3 regions of the Micromonospora sp. CNB394 genome follow, and region 1 is predicted to be linked to each of the others. Evidence: riboswitches for the same ligand, from Rfam matches in the RefSeq annotation. Region 1 holds a riboswitch; each other region holds the start of a gene.
What was found. Region 1 has a riboswitch for cyclic di-AMP ahead of C569_RS0105870 (C39 family peptidase). Riboswitches for the same ligand answer to the same signal wherever they lie in the genome.
Positions count from the first base shown of each region.

Region 2: another riboswitch for cyclic di-AMP. It lies ahead of C569_RS0117700 (hypothetical protein); the one in region 1 lies ahead of C569_RS0105870 (C39 family peptidase).
Region 3: another riboswitch for cyclic di-AMP. It lies ahead of C569_RS0110595 (hypothetical protein); the one in region 1 lies ahead of C569_RS0105870 (C39 family peptidase).

Region 1 covers NZ_KB895827.1:10,239-17,611, reverse strand. The annotation lists gene C569_RS0105885 (bifunctional cytidylyltransferase/SDR family oxidoreductase) at 1-552, shown strand, start outside; gene C569_RS0105880 (CDP-glycerol glycerophosphotransferase family protein) at 572-2,248, shown strand; gene C569_RS0105875 (alpha/beta fold hydrolase) at 2,255-3,001, opposite strand; gene C569_RS0105870 (C39 family peptidase) at 3,355-4,215, opposite strand; cyclic di-AMP (ydaO/yuaA leader) riboswitch at 4,421-4,563, opposite strand; gene C569_RS0105865 (hypothetical protein) at 4,873-5,637, opposite strand; gene C569_RS0105860 (hypothetical protein) at 5,771-6,115, opposite strand; gene C569_RS0105855 (acyltransferase) at 6,196-7,373, opposite strand, start outside.
Region 2 covers NZ_KB895839.1:94,775-102,147, reverse strand. The annotation lists gene C569_RS0117730 (LuxR C-terminal-related transcriptional regulator) at 1-1,235, shown strand, start outside; gene C569_RS0117725 (DsbA family protein) at 1,239-1,793, opposite strand; gene C569_RS0117720 (BON domain-containing protein) at 1,894-2,568, opposite strand; gene C569_RS0117715 (hypothetical protein) at 2,729-3,133, opposite strand; gene C569_RS0117710 (STAS domain-containing protein) at 3,553-3,912, shown strand; gene C569_RS0117705 (SRPBCC family protein) at 3,954-4,466, shown strand; gene C569_RS0117700 (hypothetical protein) at 4,489-5,592, opposite strand; cyclic di-AMP (ydaO/yuaA leader) riboswitch at 5,597-5,727, opposite strand; gene C569_RS0117695 (cation diffusion facilitator family transporter) at 5,871-6,785, opposite strand; gene C569_RS0117690 (AAA family ATPase) at 6,878-7,373, opposite strand, start outside.
Region 3 covers NZ_KB895830.1:139,130-146,502, forward strand. The annotation lists gene C569_RS0110585 (helix-turn-helix domain-containing protein) at 138-476, opposite strand; gene C569_RS0110590 (carbonic anhydrase) at 632-1,285, shown strand; gene C569_RS0110595 (hypothetical protein) at 1,340-2,368, opposite strand; cyclic di-AMP (ydaO/yuaA leader) riboswitch at 2,372-2,503, opposite strand; gene C569_RS0110600 (YibE/F family protein) at 2,658-3,932, opposite strand; gene C569_RS0110605 (metal-sensitive transcriptional regulator) at 4,096-4,395, opposite strand; gene C569_RS0110610 (heavy-metal-associated domain-containing protein) at 4,476-4,682, shown strand; gene C569_RS0110615 (hypothetical protein) at 4,719-5,690, shown strand; gene C569_RS0110620 (cation-translocating P-type ATPase) at 5,708-7,373, shown strand, end outside.

The sequences.
Region 1 (7,373 bases):
GCGCTGAAGACCGCGTTCGAGGCGACCGGCCGGATCGACCACGTCGTGGTCACCGCCGGCATCCTGGAGAAGGGTGCGCTGGCCGAGATGGACTCCGAGACGATGGACCGTCTCCTGCACGTCAACTTCGTCGGCCCGGTCACCATCGCGCGCCAGTCGTTGCCGTACCTCCAGCAGACAAAGGGTCAGCTGCTGCTCTACACGTCCAGCTCCTACACCCGGGGCCGGGCCCGCTACGCGCTGTACTCGGCCACCAAGGCCGCGCTGGTCAACCTGACGCAGGCGCTCGCCGACGAGTGGGCCGAGTTCGGCGTCCGGGTCAACTGCGTCAACCCGGAACGCACCGCCACCCCGATGCGGACGCGGGCGTTCGGCGAGGAGCCGGAGCACACGCTGCTCTCCTCCGAGGCGGTCGCGCAGGCGTCCCTGGACGTGCTGATCTCCGAATTGACCGGCCAGGTGGTCGACGTGCGCCGGGCCCCCGGCGAGCAGGTGGCCGCCGTACCGGCCCAGCCGGGCCCGGACCGGTCCGCGCTGTCCGCCGACGCCTGAATCCAACGGGACGTACCAGATGCGTGGTGACCTGGTCCGCAAGCTGCTCGCCCGGGTGCTGACCACCGGGCTGGCGGTGCTGGCCTTCCTCGTCGTGGCGCTCACCGGGGCCACCGGCTGGGGCCTGGCCCTGGCGGTGGCGGCGCTCGCCGCCACCGCCTGGGAGCGCCGGGTCCGGCCGTCGGCCGACGGGCTCGCCGAGACGGTGCTCGTCGCCGCCGGCATCCTGGTCGGCTACGCGCGTCGCCTCGACGACGGCTTCGACCCGGCGCTGGCCGCCACCGCGCTGGTCCTGCTCGGCCTGGTGCTGCTGGTCGGCCCGCTGCGGCAGGCCGGCGCGCTGGAGATCCGCGCGGCGAACCTCCCGGTCCGTACGTGGACACCCGTGGTCGCCGCCCGGCTCGGCGACGCGCTGCTGGTGCTGCTCGCCGTGGTGGCGCTCGCCGCCGCCCTGGCACTTCCCGCCTGGACGGCGCTCGCCGCCGCGCTGCTCGTCGGCGCCGGATGCGGTGCGGTCGCGCTGGACCTCGCCCGGCGCCGGTTCCGGCCGCCCGCCGGAGGTGGACCGGTCGGCCGGGCGCTGCGCCGCCACCAGCCCGAGTTCCTGCTGCACTTCTCCGCCCCGCCCGGCTCGGAGTACCAGGTCACCATGTGGCTGCCGTACCTGGAGCGGATCGGCCGCCCGTTCGTGGTGGTGCTGCGCGAGCCGGAGTTCCTGGCGACGGTGGCCGCCGCCACCAGCGCCCCGGTGGTCCTCTGCCCCACGCTGAAGGCGCTGGACGAGGCGCTGGTGCCGAGCCTGCGGGTGGCGTTCTACGTCAACCACGGCGCGAAGAACGCCCACGTGATCCGGTTCAACCAGCTCACCCACGTGCAGTTGCACCACGGCGACAGCGACAAGGCGCCAAGCGCCAACCCGGTCTCGGCCATCTTCGACAAGATCTTCGTGGCCGGGCAGGCGGCGATCGACAGGTACGCCCGCGCCGGCGTGGAGATCCCCGCCGACAAGTTCGTCGTGGTCGGCCGCCCCCAGGTCGAGGCCATCGAGGTACGCCGGGAGCCGGTCACCCCGCCGGCGCACCCGACGGTCCTCTACACCCCGACCTGGACCGGGCACCACGCCGACGCCAACTACTGCTCGCTGCCGGTGGCCGAGACGCTGATCCGCCGGCTGATCGACCGGGGCGCCGCGGTGATCCTGCGCGCCCACCCGTACACCGACAAGAACCCGGCCTCGGCCCGCCAGCTCGCCCGGCTCACCGAACTGCTCGCCGCCGACCGGGCGAAGACCGGCCGGCCGCACCTGTTCGGTGCCGCCGCGAGCCGCGCGCTGACGCTCACCGAGTGCGTCAACCGCGCCGACGCGCTGGTCTCCGACGTATCAGGGGTCATCTCCGACTGGCTCTACTCCGGCAAGCCGTACGCGGTCACCGACACCGGTGCCGACGGCGAGCACTTCGTCGAGCGGTTCCCGCTCGCGGCGTCCGGCTACGTGCTGCGGCGGGACATGTCCAACGTGGACGACGTGCTCACCGGCCTGCTCGACGCCGACCCGAAGGCGGCGCAACGCTGGGCGGCCCGGACGCGTTACCTGGGCGACTTCCCCGCCGACGGGTACGCCGAGGCGTTCCTCGCCGCCGCCCGCCGCGAGCTGGAACCCGACTGGGCGGTCCCGGCGCCGCGCGCCGAGGTGTAGGCCCGCTCAGAGGTACGGGTCGAGCAGGGCGAGTACCGCCTCCGGGTCCTCGACGTGCGCGTTGTGGCCCAGCCCGGGCAGCGTGGCCACCGGTGCGCCCAGTTCCTTGAGCTGCGCGTCGGTCACCATCGGGTCCAGCTCGCCCCGGGCCAGCAGGACGGGCACGTCGGTGGCGGCCAGCAGCACCGGCAACCGGGGCTCGCCGACCGCGAACGCGGCCGGGTCCATGGCGAGCCGCCAGCGGCCGTCCTCCCGCCGCAGCCCCGCCTCCACCACCGGGTGGTCCGGGGCGAACAGCCCGGCGAGCCCGGACACCCGCAGGTAGCGGCGAGCCGCCTCGTCCCGGGTGGCGAACCAGGTGACCTGCCGGGCGGCCAGCTCCTGCGACTTCGCCAGTTCGGCCGGGGACCAGACCGCCTTGATGCCGAGCCCCACGACCGCGTCGACCGGATGTCCCCGCTGCCGGGCCGCGAGCGCCAGTGCCACCACCCCGCCGAGCGAGTGCCCGAGCACCACCAGCCGGTCGTCGGGGCCGAGCCGGACCGGGCCGAGCCCGTCGGCGACGCGCTGGGCCAGGGCTTCGAACGAGTAGCCGGGCAGCGGCGGCGACCAGCCGTGACCCGCGAGGTCGGGGGCGAGCCAGCGGCCGGGCCAGCGGCGCTCCAGCAGCGGTGCCCAGGGCAGCCACACCTCGCCGGTGGCGCCCATGCCGTGCAGGAGAATCAGGTGCCGCTTCCCCGTCGTATCGCCCATTGGCGCAGTCTGCCACCGCCCGCACCGGTCAGGCGAGACCGAACCCGCCCGCCCCGCCCACGCTCCACCCTCACCATCGGCCTGTGAGTGGAGTTGTCAAGGGCTCCCGGCTCCGAGAGATCTTGGTACCAAACGGCCCGCATAGGGGCCCTTTTCCACCAAGATCTCCACCGATCCCATCTTGCGCCCAGGGCCGCCCCGAAACCTCTGCGATCTTGGAGTTGTGGCACCTTCCATCGCGGGCGAGCCGGACACACTGGGCGCCACAAGTCCAAGATCGGCGCGCAAGGGCGCGTGCGAGGGCCGCGCCGGCACCCCGGAACGGGGTGCCGGCCTCCGGCGTGTCAGGACGGTCAGGCGGAGTAGCCGCGGCTGGCGATCCAGTGCGCCAGGTCGATAGTGGTCACCCAGTACGACGGCAGCGACGGGTCGGCCGAGTCGGCGATCCGCACGGTCCGGCCGTCGTCCTTGTAGCCGACCACCGCGACGTAGTGGCCGCCCGGGAACGAGTGCCAGCCGCCGTTGGTGTCGGTGGCGGTACCGGCGACGTTCGCGACGATCCCGCGGCCGTCGTTGATCGCCTCGACCACGTCGGCCTGGAGGCGGTCCATCTGGGCCGGAGTGGCCGAGCCGGGAATCATCCGGGTCCGGTACGGGTTGCCATTGACCTGCTGGTTGAGCACCCGGGTGGTGTCCTCGGCCGAGTTGGTGCCCATCTCGGTGGTACCGAGCGGGCCGGCGAGCGCGTCCTGGGTGCGCTCGATGCCGGCGGCGCTGAGCGCGTTGCGCACGGCGGCCGGGCCGCAGTAGAAGTAGTTGATCTGCGCCTGGTAGTCGTAGTCGAGCGACTTGCTCGACGGCGGCTTCGGCTCGGCCTCGGGCGTGGTGTCCGGGTCGGCCGCGGCCTTGGCCGGCCGGGCGGTTGTCGGCGACGCGCTGGGCACGGCGGAGGCGCTGGGCGCGGCGGAGACGCTGGGCGACGCCTGCGGTACGGCGATGCGGGCCTCGCTGCGGGCGGCGGGCTGCTCGCCGAGGCGGGCGGCGCCGAGATCGGCGACCGCCGCGGTGTTCTCCTGGACCGGGGCGTCGTCACCGGCGGTGGCGACGGTGCCGGCGCCGGCGGCCAGCACCAGCGCGGCGGCCGATCCGGCGATGATCCGGTACGGACGTTCGGTGACGATCCGTCGCAGTTGACGCTTCAGGTGGTGCTTCACGAAATCCTCCACGGGGTGTGTGGCGCAGGCCGGCCCGGCACGCGGAGGAACTCACACGTGCTGAATGGGCCGGATGGCCGGGGGATCGGGAACGCCCGTGATGCCGGGCGCCCGAGGGGGCGGTTTTGCCGGTCGCGCGTCAGGCCGGCGCGGGCACCGCGTCGCCGTGGAGGCGGGGGGACGATCGAGGGATGGGCACGAGGGGTACTCCTTCCGTGGCCGCCGACCGGGTTAGCTGACGGATTCGGGCGGGAAGTACGCCCTACCGCGGGCCGTGGGCTCGCGGATTCACCCCGATGTTGCTCGTGGGTCCCCGGTTCGTGGAACACGATTAGGCGGGTCGGTGCGGCGTCGCCGTCGGCGATCGATTACCGCATCGGACCGCGCCGACACTACCGGTGGGTATGTCCGATGCCAAGCGCTCCCACCTGGGTAAACGTGATCTGCGGTAACGGATTTCGGAACACCCTGTTACTCACTTCACTCAATGGGACAAGCAGTTTCGACGGCACCGCGCGGCGAAAAGCGGACAGACCGCGACCACCGGGCCGGCAATTGCGCGACTCGATGACCCGTTCTGCGCCCGGCGCCCGTTTCGGTAACGCGGGTGACCGGGCTCACCACCTTCCGGGTAACGATTCGGTCGAGACGGCCGTCTCAGCCCACCCGGGCCGGGCGCCACCGGGCGTTGCGGACCGACGCGGGCACCGGCACGGGGCTCGTCGTCGCGCTCTCGTACGCCGGGGCGGGCCGCAGCGCCGCCGCGGCCGCGTACGCCTCGGCGGCGAGCGTCCGGGCGGCCTCGGCAGCCAGTTCCGCGTCCCGCCAGGCCGCCCGCTCCCGCGCGGCGGCGCTCTCCCATCCGGCCCGGCGCCCGTCCCTGATGGTCCGGGCCAGCACGATCTCCTGCTCGGCCGGGTGCCGGCGCGGATCCCACCCGTTGCGGCCCGCCAGCACGTCGGCGAGCTGGCGGGCGGTCAGGTCGCCCCGCCAGTGCGCGGTCATGGCGGCGTGGTGCAGCCAGCGTTCCCGGGCCGCGTACTCCGCCGGGGTGCGAGGCGTGCGCGGGGCGGCCAGCGCGGCGGCGCCGGCCAGGCGGCGGGCGGCGGCGTCCGCCTCGTCGTACGCGGTCCAGGCCCGGTCCGCCTCGTCCTGCTCGGCCAGCCACCGCTCCCGGCGGCGACCGGCCGTCTGGGCGGCCCCGGCGGCTGCCACCGCCACCTCCTCGGCGTACCGGACCAGGTCGTCGCGGCGGGCGGCGTCGGCGTCGGCCGGTTCGGCGACGGCATCCGGTACGGGGTCGCGTTCGGGGCGGGCGACGAGCGCGGCGAGCAGGCCGAGGGCGAGCAGCAGCAGGAAGGACCAGATGGCGGCGGCCTCGGGCACGGAGGTGAGGAAGTGGTACAGAGCGGTCTGCGACATGGTCGGCACCTCATCGGAAGGACCTGGCGGGAGGGCCCGCACGACCTCGCCGGGCGGCCGGTGCAAGGGCGCCGGGGGCGGGTGCGGAGATGAGTTCGGTGGGTGCGGGGAACGGGCGCGGCCCGTGGGCGGATCAGCGGGCGGGCGGGGCCCGTGGGCCGGCCGGCGCGGCGGTCCGGCCGGCCGGGACCGGCTCCGCGACGGCCGGGGCGGCGGCCCGGGGCGCGGGCCCCGGAACCCCGGCGGGACCGGCGTGCCGCTCGGCGACGCGGTCGACTTCCGGCCGCGCGGCGGTCGGGGCGTCCACGACCGGGTACGCCGACGCGGCGACCGCCGGAGCCGGGGCGGCAGCGGCGACACCGGCCGGCAGCGTGGCGGCGCCGGACGAACAGGCGACGACCACGGCGAGACTGGCGAGCATCCGGGCGGTCCAGCGCGCCACCCACCACACGGGGCAGGTGAGCGCGATCGGAAGCACGGGTACAAACTACCGCCGATCCCTCACGAGCACACCGCCGCACGGCGTGTCGCGGATCGACCGGCGGACGTGTGCGCGGGTCAGTCCGGGCGACGCCGCCCGGCGTACTCGATGCCCTCGGCCGGACCGGTGACGGGCCTCGCGCCGTCGTCGGCGGCCGGGCCGGCGGTTGCCTCGGCGGGCTCGCGCGGAGCCGGCACGGCCGGTGCGCGCGACGCCGCGCGGGCCCGGCGGGACGGGCCGAGCAGGCGCATCATCGGCACCTCCACCCAGCGGTGCAGCGCGGCGGCCAGCGCGAGCGTGACCACCAGGAAGCCGAGCACCGCGACCGGGCCGCGCCAGCCGGGCAGCCCGGTCCCCCAGTGCCCGGTCAGCCGCAGCACGGTGACCATGACCAGCACGTGCACCAGGTAGAAGGCGAACGAGACCTCACCGAGCCAGACCATCGCCCGGGACCGCCAGGGGGTGCGCCGGCCACGCACGTCGGCGTCCGCCGCGGCGGCGATGACCAGCAGGTACGCGACCGCGAGCAGCGCCGCCCAGAACTCGGCCGGGATCCACAGCGCGGCGACCACCCAGGTGGCGACGAAGATCCCGGTGGCGGCGGCGAGGTTCGGTCCGCGCCAGCGGTGCCGGCGCATCAGCTCGGCGGCGGCCACGCCCATCCAGAACTCCAGCGACCGGGTCACCGGGAAGATCTGGGTGAACCACCACCGCTGCTCCTCCGGCACGAGGTGCTGGCCGGGCCACAGCGCCAGGATGAGCAGCGGCGCCGCGACCAGCACGGTGCGCAGCACGCCGGTACGGGCCCGGCGCAGCCACGGCACCACGAGCGGCAGGCACAGGTAGAAGGCCAGCTCGCAGGAGAGCGACCAGCTCACGTTGTTGACGCTGTAGAAGTAGCCGCCCAGCGGGATCCACGCCTGGACCAGGAAGAAATTGGCGATCGCGGCCCACGGCACCACCGGGTCGGCGAACCAGGCCGCGACCGCCAGCGCCGCGACGAACGTCACCACGTGGTTCGGGTAGATCTTGGCGAACCGGCGGCGCAGGAACGTCCACGCGCGCTCCCCGTCCCGGTACGACCAGACCAGCACGAACCCGCTGAGGATGAAGAAGAACTCGACGCCGGACAGGCCCAGGCTGAACGCCTTGTCCACCACGGTCTTCAGGTGCGGCTCGGCGACGATCCCCATGGTGCCGGCGTGGAAGCCGAAGACCAGCAGCGCGGCGACCCACCGCAATCCGGTCAGCGACG
Region 2 (7,373 bases), on a different contig from region 1:
ACCGACTGCTGGCCACCGGCCCGGCGCAGGCGCTCCCGAGCCCGGACGGCGGAGCCGGCGACCCCCGCGCCGGCACGGCGGAGCGGGACGACGTACGCGCGGTGGCCGGGGCGGCGCACGGGCTGGCCGCGCTGGCCGAGGGGGAGCTGTCCACCGCCCGGGACCGGTTCGCCACCGCCCGGGAGGCGGCGCGGCGGGCCGGGCGGCCGCGTACCGAGCTGCTCTGCGTCAGCCGCTCGGCGCTGCTGGAGGCGGCCCGGGGGGCGCTGCGGGCCGCCGAGGAGCTGGCCCGCGAGGCACTGGCGATGCCGCCCTGCCAGGGCTGGTCGTCCCGGTCCGACTGCGGCTACGCGTACCTGGCGCTGGCGCTCGTGGACTGGCAGCGGGACCGGCCGGCGGAGGCCGCGACCCACCTGGCGCTCGCCGGGCCGGCCGGCGCGGAGCCGGGCGGCGCCGCGCTCACCGCGCTGTGCCGGGCCGGGCTGCTGGCCGACCGCGACGACCCGGGCGGCGCGCTGCGCACGCTCGCCGCGGCGCGGGCCGTCGCGCCCGGCCCGGAGCTGGGCGAACGGCTCGCCGCCGACGAGGCACAGGTACGCGCCGCAGTCGGCGACGTCGACGGCGCCCGGACGCTGCTCGACGCGGCGGGCGACGGGCCGGCGCCGGCACTGGTGGCCGCGCGGCTGCGGCTGCGCGCCGGTGACGTCCGCGCGGCCGAGCGGGAGCTGCCCGACTGGACCGCGTCCGGCGCGGCGGACTGGCCGCTGCCGGTGCGGCTGGGCGCCGGGCTGCTCGACGCGGCGCTCGCCGACGCCTCCGGTGACGCCCGGCGGGCCGGCCGGCTGCTGGAGGAGGTGCTGGCGCTCGCCGAACCGGACGGCTTCCGGCGCGTCTTCACCCGGGCCGACCCCGGGGTACGGGACCTGCTCGCCGCGCGGCTGGACTCGGGCACCGCGTACTGGGCCACGGTGAGCGAGCTGGTCCGGGGCGTGGATGCGCAGCCGGTCGCCGCGGCGGCCGACGATCCGGCCCGGACGCTCGACGAGCCGCTCACCGAGCGGGAACTGACCATCCTGCGCTATCTCCAGAGCATCCTGTCCAACGTGGAGATCGCCGCCGAGCTGTCGCTGTCGGTCAACACGGTCAAGACGCACGTGCGCAACATCTACCGCAAGCTCGACGCGACCCGCCGGCGGGACGCCGTCCGGCGGGCACGCGAGCTGCGGCTGATCTGACCGTCAGCCGTCGTCGGTGGCGGCGTCCACCACTGTCAGCAGGTCGGCCAGGTCGTAGCCGCCGTCGTGCCGGACGTCGTTGACGAACAACGTCGGGGTGCCGTTGACGCCGCTGCGGATGCCGCCGACGAAGTCCTGCCGGACCCGGTCGGCGTACTCCTGCCGGCCGACCTCCGCGGCGATCTCCTCCGGCGACAGGCCGATCTGCTCGACGCCCAGCGACAGGTGCACCGGGTCGAGCTGGTCCTGGTGCTGGTAGAGCCAGTCGTACATCTCCCAGAACCGGCCCCGGGCGGCGGCGGCCTCGGCGGTCTCCGCGGCGCTCTCCGCGTACGGGTGGACGTTGGTGATCGGGAAGTGCCGGTACGCCAGCCGCACCACGTCGGCCCGTTGGCGTAGCACCTCGGTCAGGTTCGGGTACGCGGCGCCGCAGAACCGGCACTGGAAGTCGCCGTACTCGACGATGGTGACCGGCGCGTCCACCGGCCCGCGGACGTGGTCGCGTTCGGTCACCGGGATCCGCAGCCGTGCGGTGGTGACCTGGAGAGGCGTGGTCATCCGGCGCTCACCCGCCGGTCCGCGCCGTTCGGATCACTCATGCCCCCACCCTGGCCGGGGCCCGGGTGAGGCGGGCTCACCCGGGCGGGGTGGTTCCCCGTCAGCGCACGACGAGGTGGTTGTGCACCTCCCGGATGCCGGGGGCGTTCCACACCACCCGCTCGATCTCCGCACGCTCGCCGGCCGAGTGGACCTGCCCGTCCAGCAGCACCGTGTCGCCGTGCACCCGTACGTCGACCTCCTCGGCCTCGGTGGCGCGGTTGCGGGCCAGCGCGTCCACGATCCGTTCGGCCAGGTCGTGGCCGCCGGTGTGCACCGCCGGGCGTACCGCGATCCCGTTGCTCACCCCGCGTACGCCGGTGAGCCGGCCGACCGACCGTTCGGCGGCCCGCCGCTGGTACTCCCACTCGACCTCGCCGTGCAGCGTGACCCAGCCGTCGGCGACGGTCACCTGCAACGCCTCGATCGGGACGAACGCGTCCCACTCCAGCGCCCGTACGGCGGCGACCGCGATCTCCGGGTCCTCCCGCCCGGCGGCGGTGTCGATCCGGACGGCGAGGTCGTTGGCGACCGCACGGACCCGGGCGACCCGGTGGGCGGCCCGCTCGGCGGCCCACTTCTTGGCGTAGCTGTCCACCCGGCCGGTCAGCGTCACCACGCCCTCGGTGACTGTCACCCCGATCTCGTCCGGGCCGACCCGTGGCTCCCAGGTCAGCTCGTCGAGCACGGCGGACTGGATGTCCCGGTCGGTACGCGTGATCGTGTCGGTGGCCATCCGGCTCTCCCTCCCGTCGATCGCGGCACGGGCGTGTGGTCCCGCACCCGCGATCCTGCGCGTGTCCCGGGTGAGCGGGCCTCACCCGGTGCGGGTGGGGCAGCACGGTGGCCGCCCCCGGGCGTCCCGGGAGCGGCCACCGTGTCGGGTCGCCTGTCGCTCAGCCGTCCAGGCCGGCCGGCGAGTTCGGCCGGTCGACGTCCACGAACTCGATCTCGTTCGCGGTGCGGTCCCGGCTGCCGGCGGCGCGTGCGGCGGTCCCGGCGGCCCAGCCGATCGCCGCGCCGGCGAGCGCCGCCGCGATCAGCAGCGTCCAGGGCAGCGCGGGCCGGCGGCCGGCGAGCGCGTCGAACGCGAGGCCGGCCCGGCGGCGTGCCTCCTCGGCGGCGGTGCCGACCAGGTCGGTGGCGTCGTCGGCCAGGCCGGAGGAACTGCGGCGGGCGGTCCGGGTGGCGTCGCGCACGCTGTCGCCGGCGGAACCGACGGCGGAGAGCAGGTGCTGCCACGCCTGGTCGGCGACCCGCTCGGCCTTGCCCCGGCGGTCCAGCAGGTTGGATCCGAACATCGTTCTGCCTCCTCGGGTGCCGAAGGCCGGCGGCCACTTCGGACTCCGGTGTCCATCCGGCGGGTTCACTGTCTCGGGCAGTGCCCAGCGGGCGGGCGCGGCAAACCACCCCCGGGTCACGGCGACCGGGCGGTGAACGGGACGAACCACTCGAACGCGCCGGGACCGGTGCCCGCGGGACGTGCGTGCGCCCGCTACCCTGGTCGGCGGATCGGCGGGGCCGACCAGCCGCACGGCTGGTCGCGACCCGTCCTTGAAGGGGAAACTGGAACCCGGAGGTCCGGATTGGGTACGCCCAGGTGTGCCCAGTTCGCGAATTGCTCATCCCGGGGGGTGGCGACCGGGCCGTGAGAGGAATACGCTCGGTCGCGGCCCGCGTACTGATGAGGCGCCCGTCATGGGCGAGTGGAGGTGCTCGCGTGAGCCTGTCGATCGTGAAGTCGATGCGACCGGGTGGTGTCGTCCAGATCGCGCCCCGTGGGGAGATCGACGTCGACACCGCGTACGAGGTGCGGGAAGCGATCGCCGAGGTGCTCGCGAAGGGCCGCCCCTCGCGGATCGAGCTGAACATGCGGCTCGTCACGTTCATCGACTCGGTCGGCATCAGTGCCATGGTCGCGGGCTTCCAGACCTGCGAGGTCAGCGGCGTCAAGCTCGTGGTCACCGAGCCGAGCCGGTTCGTGCACCGGCAGCTCTGGGTGACCGGGCTGCTCGGCCTGTTCGGCGCGCCCGAGCCGTGGTTCGCCGACGACACCCCCGAGGTTCTGCCCGGCGCCTGAGCGCCGTTCACACCCCCTGCGACCAGGGGACCTTCTACCCGTTGCCAGTCCGGCGTCGGTACGGGACGATCGTCGCGACGCACGACGGCGAGGGGGCCCGCTTGCAGAGCAGCGACAGCTTCAGCTACACCGTGCAGGCCCGGTGCAGCCGGGCCGAAGCGGTGGCCCTGCTGGGTGATCTGAGTCGCCAGGGCGAGCTGCATCCGTTGATCGTCCGGGTCCGGAAGCTGCCGGCCCGGCCGGGCGCGCTGGCCAGCTACGCCATCACCGACCGGCTGCAGCTCGGCCCGCTGCACTTCCCGGTCACGTACCAGGCGGACGTGCTGATCGCCGGCGAGGACGAGGTGGTTACCGTGGCGCGGCAGCAGCCCGCGACGACGGTCCGCAACCACACCCGGCTGCGCGACGAGCCCGACGGCACGGTACGCATCGACGTGGAGATCACGCTGACCGCGCCGGCGCCGCTGTTCGGGTACGCGTTCCGCCAGGCCCGGGCGGCTCACCTGGGCCTGGCGGCACGTCTCGGAGCGACCCTGGAGGGCCGGCCGGCCTGATCCGGCCGGCCCGCCGGGGCGCTCAGTACACCGACAGGTGCACGTGGTTGGTGTGGTCGCTGGACGGGTCGCCGTTGGCCCCGCTGTACGACTTCCATCCGCTGCTGGGTAGCCAGATCTGCTTGAACCAGATCACGTAGAGCACGGCGAGCGGGTCGGCGTTGCGCACGAAGTACGCGGCCAGGTTGTTGCCGTACGTCCGGTCACCGCCGGAGGCCACGCCGCCGAAGCCGCTCTTCTGCGCGGCGAAGTCGCAGGCCCGCCCCTTCGGGTGCTCACCGGAGCCGCTGGGCCGGTGGCACGAGACGTACCGGGTGAAGCCGGCCGCCTTGGCCTGCTGCAGCGCGTGCAGCGTGCGCGGGGTGATGCAGCCGTTCGCCGGGGTGGGGTCGTTGACGCTGCACGACTCCGACGGCCAGGAGCCGTCCGAGTTGCGCGGCGCCGGCTCGGCGTTCTTGCTGGAGGTGCCCTGCACGCCGCTGCCGCTGCTGCCGCTGCCGCTGCTGCCGCTGCTGCCGCCGCTGCTGCGCGAGGCGCGGTCGTTCGCCGCCTCCAGGGCGCGCTCGACCTGGTCCTTGCGCCGGGCCATCACCGTCACCTGCTTGCGCTGCTCGCGGATCTCGCCGTCGAGCTGGGCGCGGGTGCGGGTGGCCTCGTCCCGGGTGGCGATCAGGTCGCGCAGTGTGCGGTCCTCGTTCGCGGCGACCTGCTCCAGCGCGGCGGCCCGGTCCATGAAGCCCTCCGGGCTGCTGCTGCCGAGCAGCGCCCCGGCTGTGCCCAGGCGGCCGTTGCGGTACGCCACCGCGGCGATCTCGCCGACCTTGGCGTCGCGTACTGCGAGTTCGGCGCCGACTGCTTCGAGCTGGTCGTTGAGCTGCTTCTGACGGCTCACCGACCGGTTCAGCGCGGCTTTCGCCTCCAACCAGCCCTTGCTGGCCGCGTCGAGCTGGGCACGCAGTTCGGGCGTGCCGCCCTCGTCGTCGCCGGGCGCGGCGGCGAGCAGGCCGGTCGCGGGCGCCGCCGAGGCGGGGGAGACCGGAACGGTCGCGACGCCGAGGGCCAGCGTCGCGACGATCAGGGCCGCCATCCGGGCGGCCGTCCGTCGTACAGGTGCCACTGGGGGCATTCACATGTCCTTCCGTCAACGCCGACCGGGTTAGCTGACGGGTTCGGGACGGAAGATCCCTACCGCTGACGCGGATGCACCCCACGTACGTGGTTCCCCGGCTCGTCCCTGCGGACGATTAGGCGACGGCCGCCCCACCGGGGCCGGTGGCGCCCGCGGGTGCGGCCGCGATCGAGACTACCGGCGCTGCCCGGGTACGGCTCCGTGGAGCAATACCGCCAGGCGGGGCAAAACCGGCATAACTGTACATTAGCCACAGTGATTTAAGTGTGTCCTAATCACCACTCGGTCGGTCCGCACACCCCGGCGGACGCTCCGGGTTCGACTTGCAACGTGGCGTGATCGATGGAGAAGTCCTCGTGCAGGGCGGCCCGTGCCGCGGCCAGCACCGCGCTCGGGTCCACGCCCGGATCGGTGGTCAGGTGCGCCGAGGCCACCTCCATGCCCGAGGTGAGCGTCCAGACGTGCAGGTCGTGCACCTCGGCCACGCCGGGCACGGCGGCCAGCCGGTCGTGCACGGCGGTCACCTGGAGGTGCTCCGGCGCGGCCTGCACCAGGATGCGCACCGCGGCCCGGCCGAGCCGCCAGGTGCGCGGCAGGATGAACAGGCCGATGCCGACGGCGACCAGCGGGTCCGCCCACCACCAGTCGGTCACCGCGATGACCAGCGCGGCGGCGATCACGCCGAGCGAGCCGAGCAGGTCGCCGAGCACCTCCAGGTACGCCCCGTGCAGATTGATGCTCTCCTTCGACCCGGCGCGCAGCAGTGCGAACGCGACGATGTTGGCGAGCAGGCCGAGCACTGCCACCACGAGCATCGGGCCGGCCAGCACCTCCGGCGGCTCGCCGAACCGGCGTACCGCCTCGACCAGGACGTAGACGGCGACGGCGGCGAGCAGTACGGCGTTGGCGAGGGCGGCGAGCACCTCCAGCCGGTAGAGCCCGAACGTGCGCTGCGGGTCGGTGCCGGCACGTCGGGTGGCGGTGATCGCGGCGAGCGCCATGCCGATGCCGAGGACGTCGGTGAACATGTGCCCGGCGTCGGAGAGCAGTGCCAGCGAACCGGTCGTGAAGGCGGCCACCGCCTCGACCACCATCAGGACGGCGAGCAGCGCGAAGGCGGCCCAGAGTCGGCCCCGGTGGCGGTGTGCCGCGTTGGTCACCGCGCCGCTGTGGTCATGGCCTGCGCCCACGCCAACACCCTTCCTGCCCCGTACCGGCCCCGGCCCAATGTATGTTCACATCGCTATGTATGCTAGTGAACTGCGGGTGGCGGCGGGGCCACTCACCCCACCGGGTCGAGCGTGGTGAGGCGCTGGGTGGCCCGGGACAGCGCCACGTAGAGCGTGCGCACGCCCGAGGGGTCGGCCCGGATCTCGCCCGGCGCCACCAGCACCACGCCGTCGTACTCCATGCCCTTGGCCTGGAGGCTGGTCACCACCTGGAGCCGGCCCGCGCCGAGCCCGCCCAGCCAGCCGGCCACCTCGTCCCGGCGCGGCACCGGCGTGATCACGCCGACCGTGCCCTCCACCTGCCCGAGCAGCGTCTCGGCCGCCTCGACGGTGGCCGCCGGCAGGTCGGCGGCGGGCACCGTCCGCTCCACCGGCGGCACCCCCGTGGACCGCACCGCGTCGGGCAGCGGCAGGTCCGGATAGAGGCGGCGGATCTCCGCCGCCGCCACCGCGAAGATCTCCGCCGAGTTGCGGTAGTTGGTCGTCAGCTCGTACCGGTGCCGCTTGCGCCGGCCCAACGCCTGGTCACGGGCCCGGTCCAGCTCCTGC
Region 3 (7,373 bases), on a different contig from region 1:
TCGCTCCGGAAAGGACGGACCTGATCCGGTGTCCGGCCCGGACGCGTCCCGTGGTCGCGCCCGGCCGCGAGCTGTCGCGCACGCGGTGAGATTACCTGCCGCGCCCGCCCGCGCGGGCACACGTGGTACCGGCCTGGTCACCTGTCGGCGGTGGCGTCCCCGACCGGCTCGGCGAAGAGGGCCAGCAGGGCGCCGACCTGCTGGTCGGCCTCGGCCGGGTGCCGGAAGCGTCCCTTCGGGTTGATCGTGTACTCGTTGCGCCGTCCCACCCGCGTACGCCGCAGGTAGCCCCCCGCCTCCAGGTCGGCGACGATGGCCTGGGCCGCCCGTTCGGTCACGCCCACCTCGTCGGCCACGTCCCGCAGCCGGGCGGTGGGATTGCGTGCGATCGCGAGCAGCACGTGGCCGTGGTTGGTGAGGAAGGTCCAGTTACGGCGGCTCCCGCCCTCAGCTGGTGTGGTCGCCATGGTGGTCATGCTATTCCCCTGCTCGGTAGTACCGGCCCGGCGCGGGCCGGCACGGGAAAGTATGAAATGCGTATCACGAATCTTGACGGGCCCCCAGGTGCGTGTGACCGTGGGTCGCGAGGCCGTTCGGCCTGGTGGTTCCCCAGGTAGACGAGGTGAGGGACATGACGCCGAGCACCCCGGAGCAGGCACTGACCGAGCTGCGTGCCGGTAATCACCGGTTCGTCAGTGGCGCTCCGCAGCATCCGAATCAGGACGCCGGGCACCGGGCGGCGGTCGCCGTCGGCCAGCACCCCTTCGCGGTGATCGTCGGCTGCTCCGACTCGCGGCTCGCCGCCGAGATCATCTTCGATCGCGGTCTCGGTGACCTCTTCGTGGTGCGGACGGCCGGGCACACCGCCGGGCCGGAGGTGCTCGGCAGCGTCGAGTACGCGGTCACCGTGCTCGGCACGCCGCTCGTGGTGGTGCTCGGCCACGACTCGTGCGGCGCGGTCCAGGCCGCCCGGGAGGGGGTCCGGACCGGCGCCGCCCCGGTCGGGCACCTGGGCGCGGTGGTGGACGCGGTCTCGCCCAGCCTGCTGCGCGCCGCCCGCCAGGGCGTCGACGACCTCGACGGCATCATCGACGTGCACATCGCGCAGACGGTGGAGACGCTGCTGGCCCGGTCCGCCGTACTGGCCGAGCGGGTGGCGGCCGGGCGGTGCACGGTGGTGGGCATGTCGTACCGGCTCGCCGGCGGCGAGGTGCGGACCGTGGCGCAGTCCCCGGCCCCGCTGCCCGCTCCGGCGGCGCCCGCCGACCCGGCGCTGGCCGGCTGACCCGTAGGGCGACGAAGGGGCCGCCCTCGGGGCGGCCCCTTCGTCGTGTCCGGGTCAGAGCAGCGACATGTGGACGTGATCGGTGTGGTTCGACGGTCCGCTGTACGAACGCCAGCCGGTGGCCGGGAACCAGATCTGCCGGTTCCAGATGACGTAGTAGATGCCCAGCCGGTCGGCGTTGCGGATGAGGAAGGCGGCGACCTCGTTGCCGTACCGGCGGGTGTCGTTGTTGTGCCAGGGCGCGAAGCCGCTGTTCTGGAGCGACCAGTCGCACGCCTTGCCCTTGGGGTGCTCCCACGGCCCGCCGGGCCGGTAGCAGCCCACGAAGCGCTTGAAGCCCGCGCGGCGGACCTCCTGGTAGGCGTGCAGTGTGCGCGGTGTGACGCAGCCCGAGGTGGTCGGGTCGTCCTCGCTGCACGACTCGGCCTTCCAGCCGCCGTCGGCGGTGCGGCCGGGGGCGATCTTGGCGACCGGTGAGGTGGCGGAGACCAGGCCGCCGGTGAAGCCGAGACCGCCGACGAGCTTCAGCGCGCGCTCGGCCTGCACCTTCTCGCGCTCCATCGCGTTCTTCTGCTTCTCCTGCTCGCGCACCTCGGCGTCGAGCGCGATCTTGGCCTGCTCGGCGCGGGTCTTGACCGCGTTGATGGCGGCCAGGCGCTGCGCGTTGAGGAGGTTCAGTTCGTCCAGGGCGTTGACCCGGCGGACGAACGAATCGGGGGAGTTGCTCTCCAGCAGCATCGCCATCGCGCCCATCCGGCCGGTCCGGTAGGACTGGGCGGCGAGCTGGTTGACCTGTGGGCTGAGCGCGTCGAATTCGGCCTGTGCCGTCTTCACCTCGGCCGCCAGCCGCCGCTGGCGGTCCTGCGACTTGGCCAGCTTCGCCTTGGCCTGGAGGAAGTTGCGGTTGGCGGCGTCGATCGCCTCGGTGATGAGCGGCGGTTCGCCGTCCTCCTCGTGACCCGAGGGGGTGCCGGGGGCCGCCGCAGTGGGGGCCGCGGTCGCCGGGGTGGGCCCGGCCAGCACGGCCAGCGAGGCCAGCACGGCCACCACGGGTGTCAGCCAGCGGCGCAGGGGTGCCGTCACAATGTTCCCTTCCGTCGGCCGCCGACCGGGTTAGCTGACGGGTTCGGGACGGAAGTGGCCCCTACCGCTGTCGCGGATTCACCCCATGTACCTGGTTCCCCGGCTCGCCCGCGGGCGATTGGGCGGCGGCACCGCTGGCGCCGGTGCGCGCCTTCGGCGGTGACCGGCAGCGAGGTTACCTGACAGCACTCCTGAGGTTCTACGTCCGGAAGCCGACCAATAGCGAGATTTCGCCGTGGCGCACCGTGACCAGCGTCGCGTTTGAAATCGATGGTCACGCTGCGCAGTGTCACCATGCGGCCTCCGTACTCTTCCCGCCGCCGAGCGCCTCCAGCGCGTCGTCCCGCCCGGCCGGCGGCCGGGGCGCGGGTGGCGCCGGTTCCGCGCCGCGCGAGCGCCGTCCGGCGGTGGTCACGATCGCGGCCAGTCCGGTCGTCAGCGGTACGGCGGCGATCAGGCCGAGCGTGGCCACCGCGCTGCGGACGATCTCCTGGGCGAGGAACTCGCTGGTGAGGATCTGGCTGACCGGTCGGGCGTCGGCGACCAGCAGGAGCAGCAGCGGCAGCGAGGCGCCCGCGTACGCCAGCACGATGGTGTTGACGGTGGACGCGATGTGCGCCCGGCCGACCCGGGTCGCGGCCCGGTAGAGCTGCCGCCGGGACAGGCCCGGGTTGGCGTGTGCCAGTTCGGTGACGGTGGCCGCCTGGGTGACTGTGACGTCGTCCAGCACGCCCAGCGAGCCGATGATGATGCCGGCCAGCAACAGCCCGTGCAGGTCCACGTCGGCCTGGAACATGGACAGCGTGGTGGCGTCCTCGCTGCCGAAGCCGGTCAGGTGGGTGGCGGACGTGGCGAGCAGGCCGAGCACGCCGGTGACCACCAGGCTGCCGAGCGTGCCGAGCACCGCCACCGACGTCTGCGCGGTGATCCCGTGGGTCAGGTAGAGCACCACGAACATGATCAGCGCGGCGCCCACGATCGCCACCAGCAGCGGCGGCCGGCCGGACCCGATGCCCGGCAGCACGAAGCCGAGCACGATGGCGAAGCTGGCCACCAGCCCGCCGAGCGCGGCGAGCCCGCGCCAGCGGCCGAACGCCACGATCGCGGCGGCGAACAGCACCATCAGCCAGATCAGCGGTGTGCCGCGCTGGTGCTCGGCGATGTTGTAGGACTTCACCGCCGGGTCGGCCGGGTCGGTCAGTTCGACCAGGACGACCTCGTCGCCGACGGCGACCCGGGGCGCGCCCGGCCCGGCCGGGATCGGCATCTCGACCGGCCGGCCCGCGTCCGGGCCCTGCTCGGCGGTGACGGTCACGGTGCCGCAGGGGCCACCTCCACCGGCCGGCGTCTCCGGGGTGGGCGGGCAGGGCTCGGTGACCACCCGGGTCACGGTGCCGTGGTAGCGGGGGACGTCCGCGCCGCCGACCGGCTCCCGGTCCTGCCGGGGCCAGAGCACCAGCGCCGCGATCACGGTGAGCGCGAACAGCGGAACCACCACGGCGACGAGCAGCCGTCGTACGCCCGGCGGCGCGGCGGCTGCGGGGCGGGTGTGGTCGGCACCCATGGCGTCTCTCCCAACGGTCGCGGCGACGCCTGGTCCGCCGGACCGGTCTGGTCACCCGGCCGGCGTGGACGTGTCGACCACGTCCGGGGCGTCGCCCGGCCATGGTAGGCAGCCCGGCTCGCCCGGCCCGGCAGGCCGGGCCCGGGACGGGCGGGTGACCGTTTCAGCCGCGCTTCATGAGGCGGCCGACAGCGGCCATCATCTCGGTCGCCATCTCGTCGGCCCGGCCCTCGGCGGCGCCCTCGTGCATGCAGTGCCGGGCGTGGCCGTCGAGCAGGCCGAGGCCGACCTTGTCCAGCGCCGCCTGGATGGCCGAGATCTGGGTCAGCACGTCGATGCAGTAGCGGTCGTCCTCGACCATCTTCTCGATGCCACGGACCTGGCCCTCGATCCGGCGGAGCCGGGCGAGGAGTTGGTCCTTGCTGGCGGTGTAGCCCCGGGTCGGGCTGGACGGCGCGGTCATGACACCGAGGATAGCGTACCCCTTGGGGGTATGCTAACGTTCGAGTCGTACCCCAGGGGGGTATGAGATCGGAGGGCGAGATGGAGACCACGTACCAGGTGAACGGCATGACCTGCGGGCACTGCGTCAACTCGGTGAGCACCGAGCTGAGCGCGCTTCCGGGCGTCACCGACGTCCAGGTCGACCTGGCCGGCGGCCGGGTCACCGTCACCAGTCGGAACCCGCTGGACGTGGACGCGGTCCGCGCGGCGGTCGACGAGGCCGGCTACGACCTCGTCGGTGCGTGACGGGTCCGGCGGACCCGCAGAAACCGAGGAGACACCATGAACACGGCGACGAAGCTCAGCGGCTTCGCCCTCGGCCTCGTGGCGGTGTTCGGCGCGGCGTACGGGATCGGCACCCTGGCCGATCCCGTCGCCCCGGCCGCCGACACCCGCCACGACGACAGCGACAGCGACCACGGGGCCGGCGGCACCGGCCACGGTGACGAGAACGGGGCCTCCGCGCACCCGCCCGGCGGGCTGCTCGTCTCCGAACGCGGCTACACGTTCCAGCCCGCCGCCGCCCCGGCCGGACAGTTCGCCTTCCGGATCACCGGCCCGGACGGCGCGCCGGTCACCCGCTTCGAGGTGGCCCACGACAAGCGCATGCACCTGATCGTCGCCCGGCGGGACCTCTCCGGGTTCCGGCACGTCCACCCGGAGATGACCGGCGACGGCACCTGGCAGGTCGCCTCGCCGCTGCACGGCCCCGGCGCCTGGCGGGCGTTCGCCGACTTCACCCCCGAAGGCGGCGACCCGCTGACCCTCGGCCTGGACGTCACGGTCCCCGGCGAGCTGACCGCCCGGCCGCTGCCGGCACCGGCGACCAGCACCACCGTCGACGGCTACACGGTCACCCTGACCGGCACGCCGGAGCCGGGCCGGACCAGCCGGCTCACGCTCTCCGTCAGCCGCGACGGGCGGCCGGTCACCGACCTTCAGCCCTACCTCGGCGCGTACGGGCACCTGGTGGCGCTGCGGCAGGGCGACCTGGCGTACCTGCACGTGCACCCGGAGGGCACGCCCGGCGACGGGCGCACACCGGCCGGTCCGGCGATCACGTTCGCCGCCGAGGTGCCCTCGGCCGGGGCGTACCGTCTCTACCTGGACTTCCGGCACGGCGACGCGGTGCACACCGCCGAGTTCACCGTCCTCGCCGGCGACCGGACCGCGCCGGTGCCCACCGCGCCGGCACCCACCACCGCACCGACCCCGGACGCCGGACACGGCAGCCCGGGGCACGGGCACAGTTGAGCGCCGGAGGTGCCGCGATGACTGCCACGGGAAAGGCGCTGCCCACCGCGCCGAACCTGATCGAACTGGCGATCGGCGGGATGACCTGCGCGTCCTGCGCCGCCCGGATCGAGAAGAAGCTCAACCGGATGGACGGCGTCGAGGCGACAGTGAACTACGCCACCGAGAAGGCCACCGTCCGGTACGCCGACGACATCGCCCCGGCCGACCTGATCGCCACGGTCGAGAAGACCGGTTACACCGCCGTGGTGCCGCCACCGCCCGAGCAGGCGGAGGCGGCAGCGGCCGGGGAGCCGGTGGACGAGCTGCAAGCGGCGCGTACCCGGCTCCGGGTCTCCGCCGTGCTCACCCTGCCGGTGATCGTGCTCGCCATGGTGCCGGCCTGGCAGTTCGACTACTGGCAGTGGGCCTCGCTGACGCTCGCCGCCCCCGTGGTGGTCTGGGGCGGGCTGCCGTTCCACCGCGCCGCGCTGGTCAACCTGCGGCACGGCGCGGCGACCATGGACACGCTCGTCTCGCTCGGCACACTTGCCGCGTTCGGCTGGTCGCTCTGGGCCCTGTTCCTCGGCGACGCCGGCATGCCCGGGATGACGCACGCGTTCAGCTTCGACATCACCCGCGGCGACGGCGCCGGCAACATCTACCTGGAGGCCGCCGCCGGGGTGACCGTGTTCATCCTGGCCGGGCGGTACTTCGAGGCCCGCTCCAAGCGCACCGCCGGCTCGGCGCTGCGGGCCCTGCTCGAACTGGGCGCCAAGGACGTGGCGGTGCTGCGCGGCGGGCAGGAGACCCGGATTCCGGTCGGCCGGCTCGCGGTCGGGGACCGGTTCGTGGTCCGGCCCGGCGAGAAGGTCGCCACCGACGGCGTGGTCGAGGAGGGCACCTCGGCCGTCGACGCCGCCATGCTCACCGGCGAGTCGGTGCCGGTCGAGGTGGGGCCGGGCGACGCCGTGGTCGGCGCCACGGTGAACGCCGGCGGCCGGCTGGTGGTCCGCGCCACCCGGGTCGGCGGCGACACCCAGCTCGCCCAGATGGCGCGGCTGGTGGAGCAGGCGCAGACCGGCAAGGCGGCGGTGCAGCGGCTCGCCGACCGGGTCTCCGGCGTGTTCGTGCCGATCGTGATCGCGCTGGCCACCGGCACACTCGGCTGGTGGCTCGGCACCGGTTCCGGGCCGGCCGCCGCGTTCACCGCGGCGGTGGCCGTCCTGATCATCGCCTGCCCGTGCGCGCTCGGCCTGGCCACGCCGACCGCGCTGCTCGTCGGCACCGGGCGCGGCGCGCAGCTCGGAGTGCTCATCAAGGGGCCGGAGGTGCTGGAGTCCACCCGCCGGGTCGACACCGTGGTGCTCGACAAGACCGGCACCGTCACCACCGGCCGGATGGCGCTGGCCGAGGTGCTGCCCGCCGGGGGCGAGGACGCCGCCGAGCTGCTCCGGGTGGCCGGCGCGCTGGAGGCCGCCTCCGAGCACCCGATCGCGCGGGCCGTCGCCGAGGCCGCGGCCGAGGCCGGGGCGCTGCCGCCGGTCGGCGGGTTCGCCAACGCCGAAGGGCTGGGCGTGACCGGCACCGTCGACGGCCGGAGCGTGGTGGTCGGCCGGGCCCGGCTGCTGCGGGAGCGGGGTCTCGACGTACCCGAGGAGGTCGAGCGGGCCGCGTCCGGCGCGGAGGCCGCCGGGCGGACGG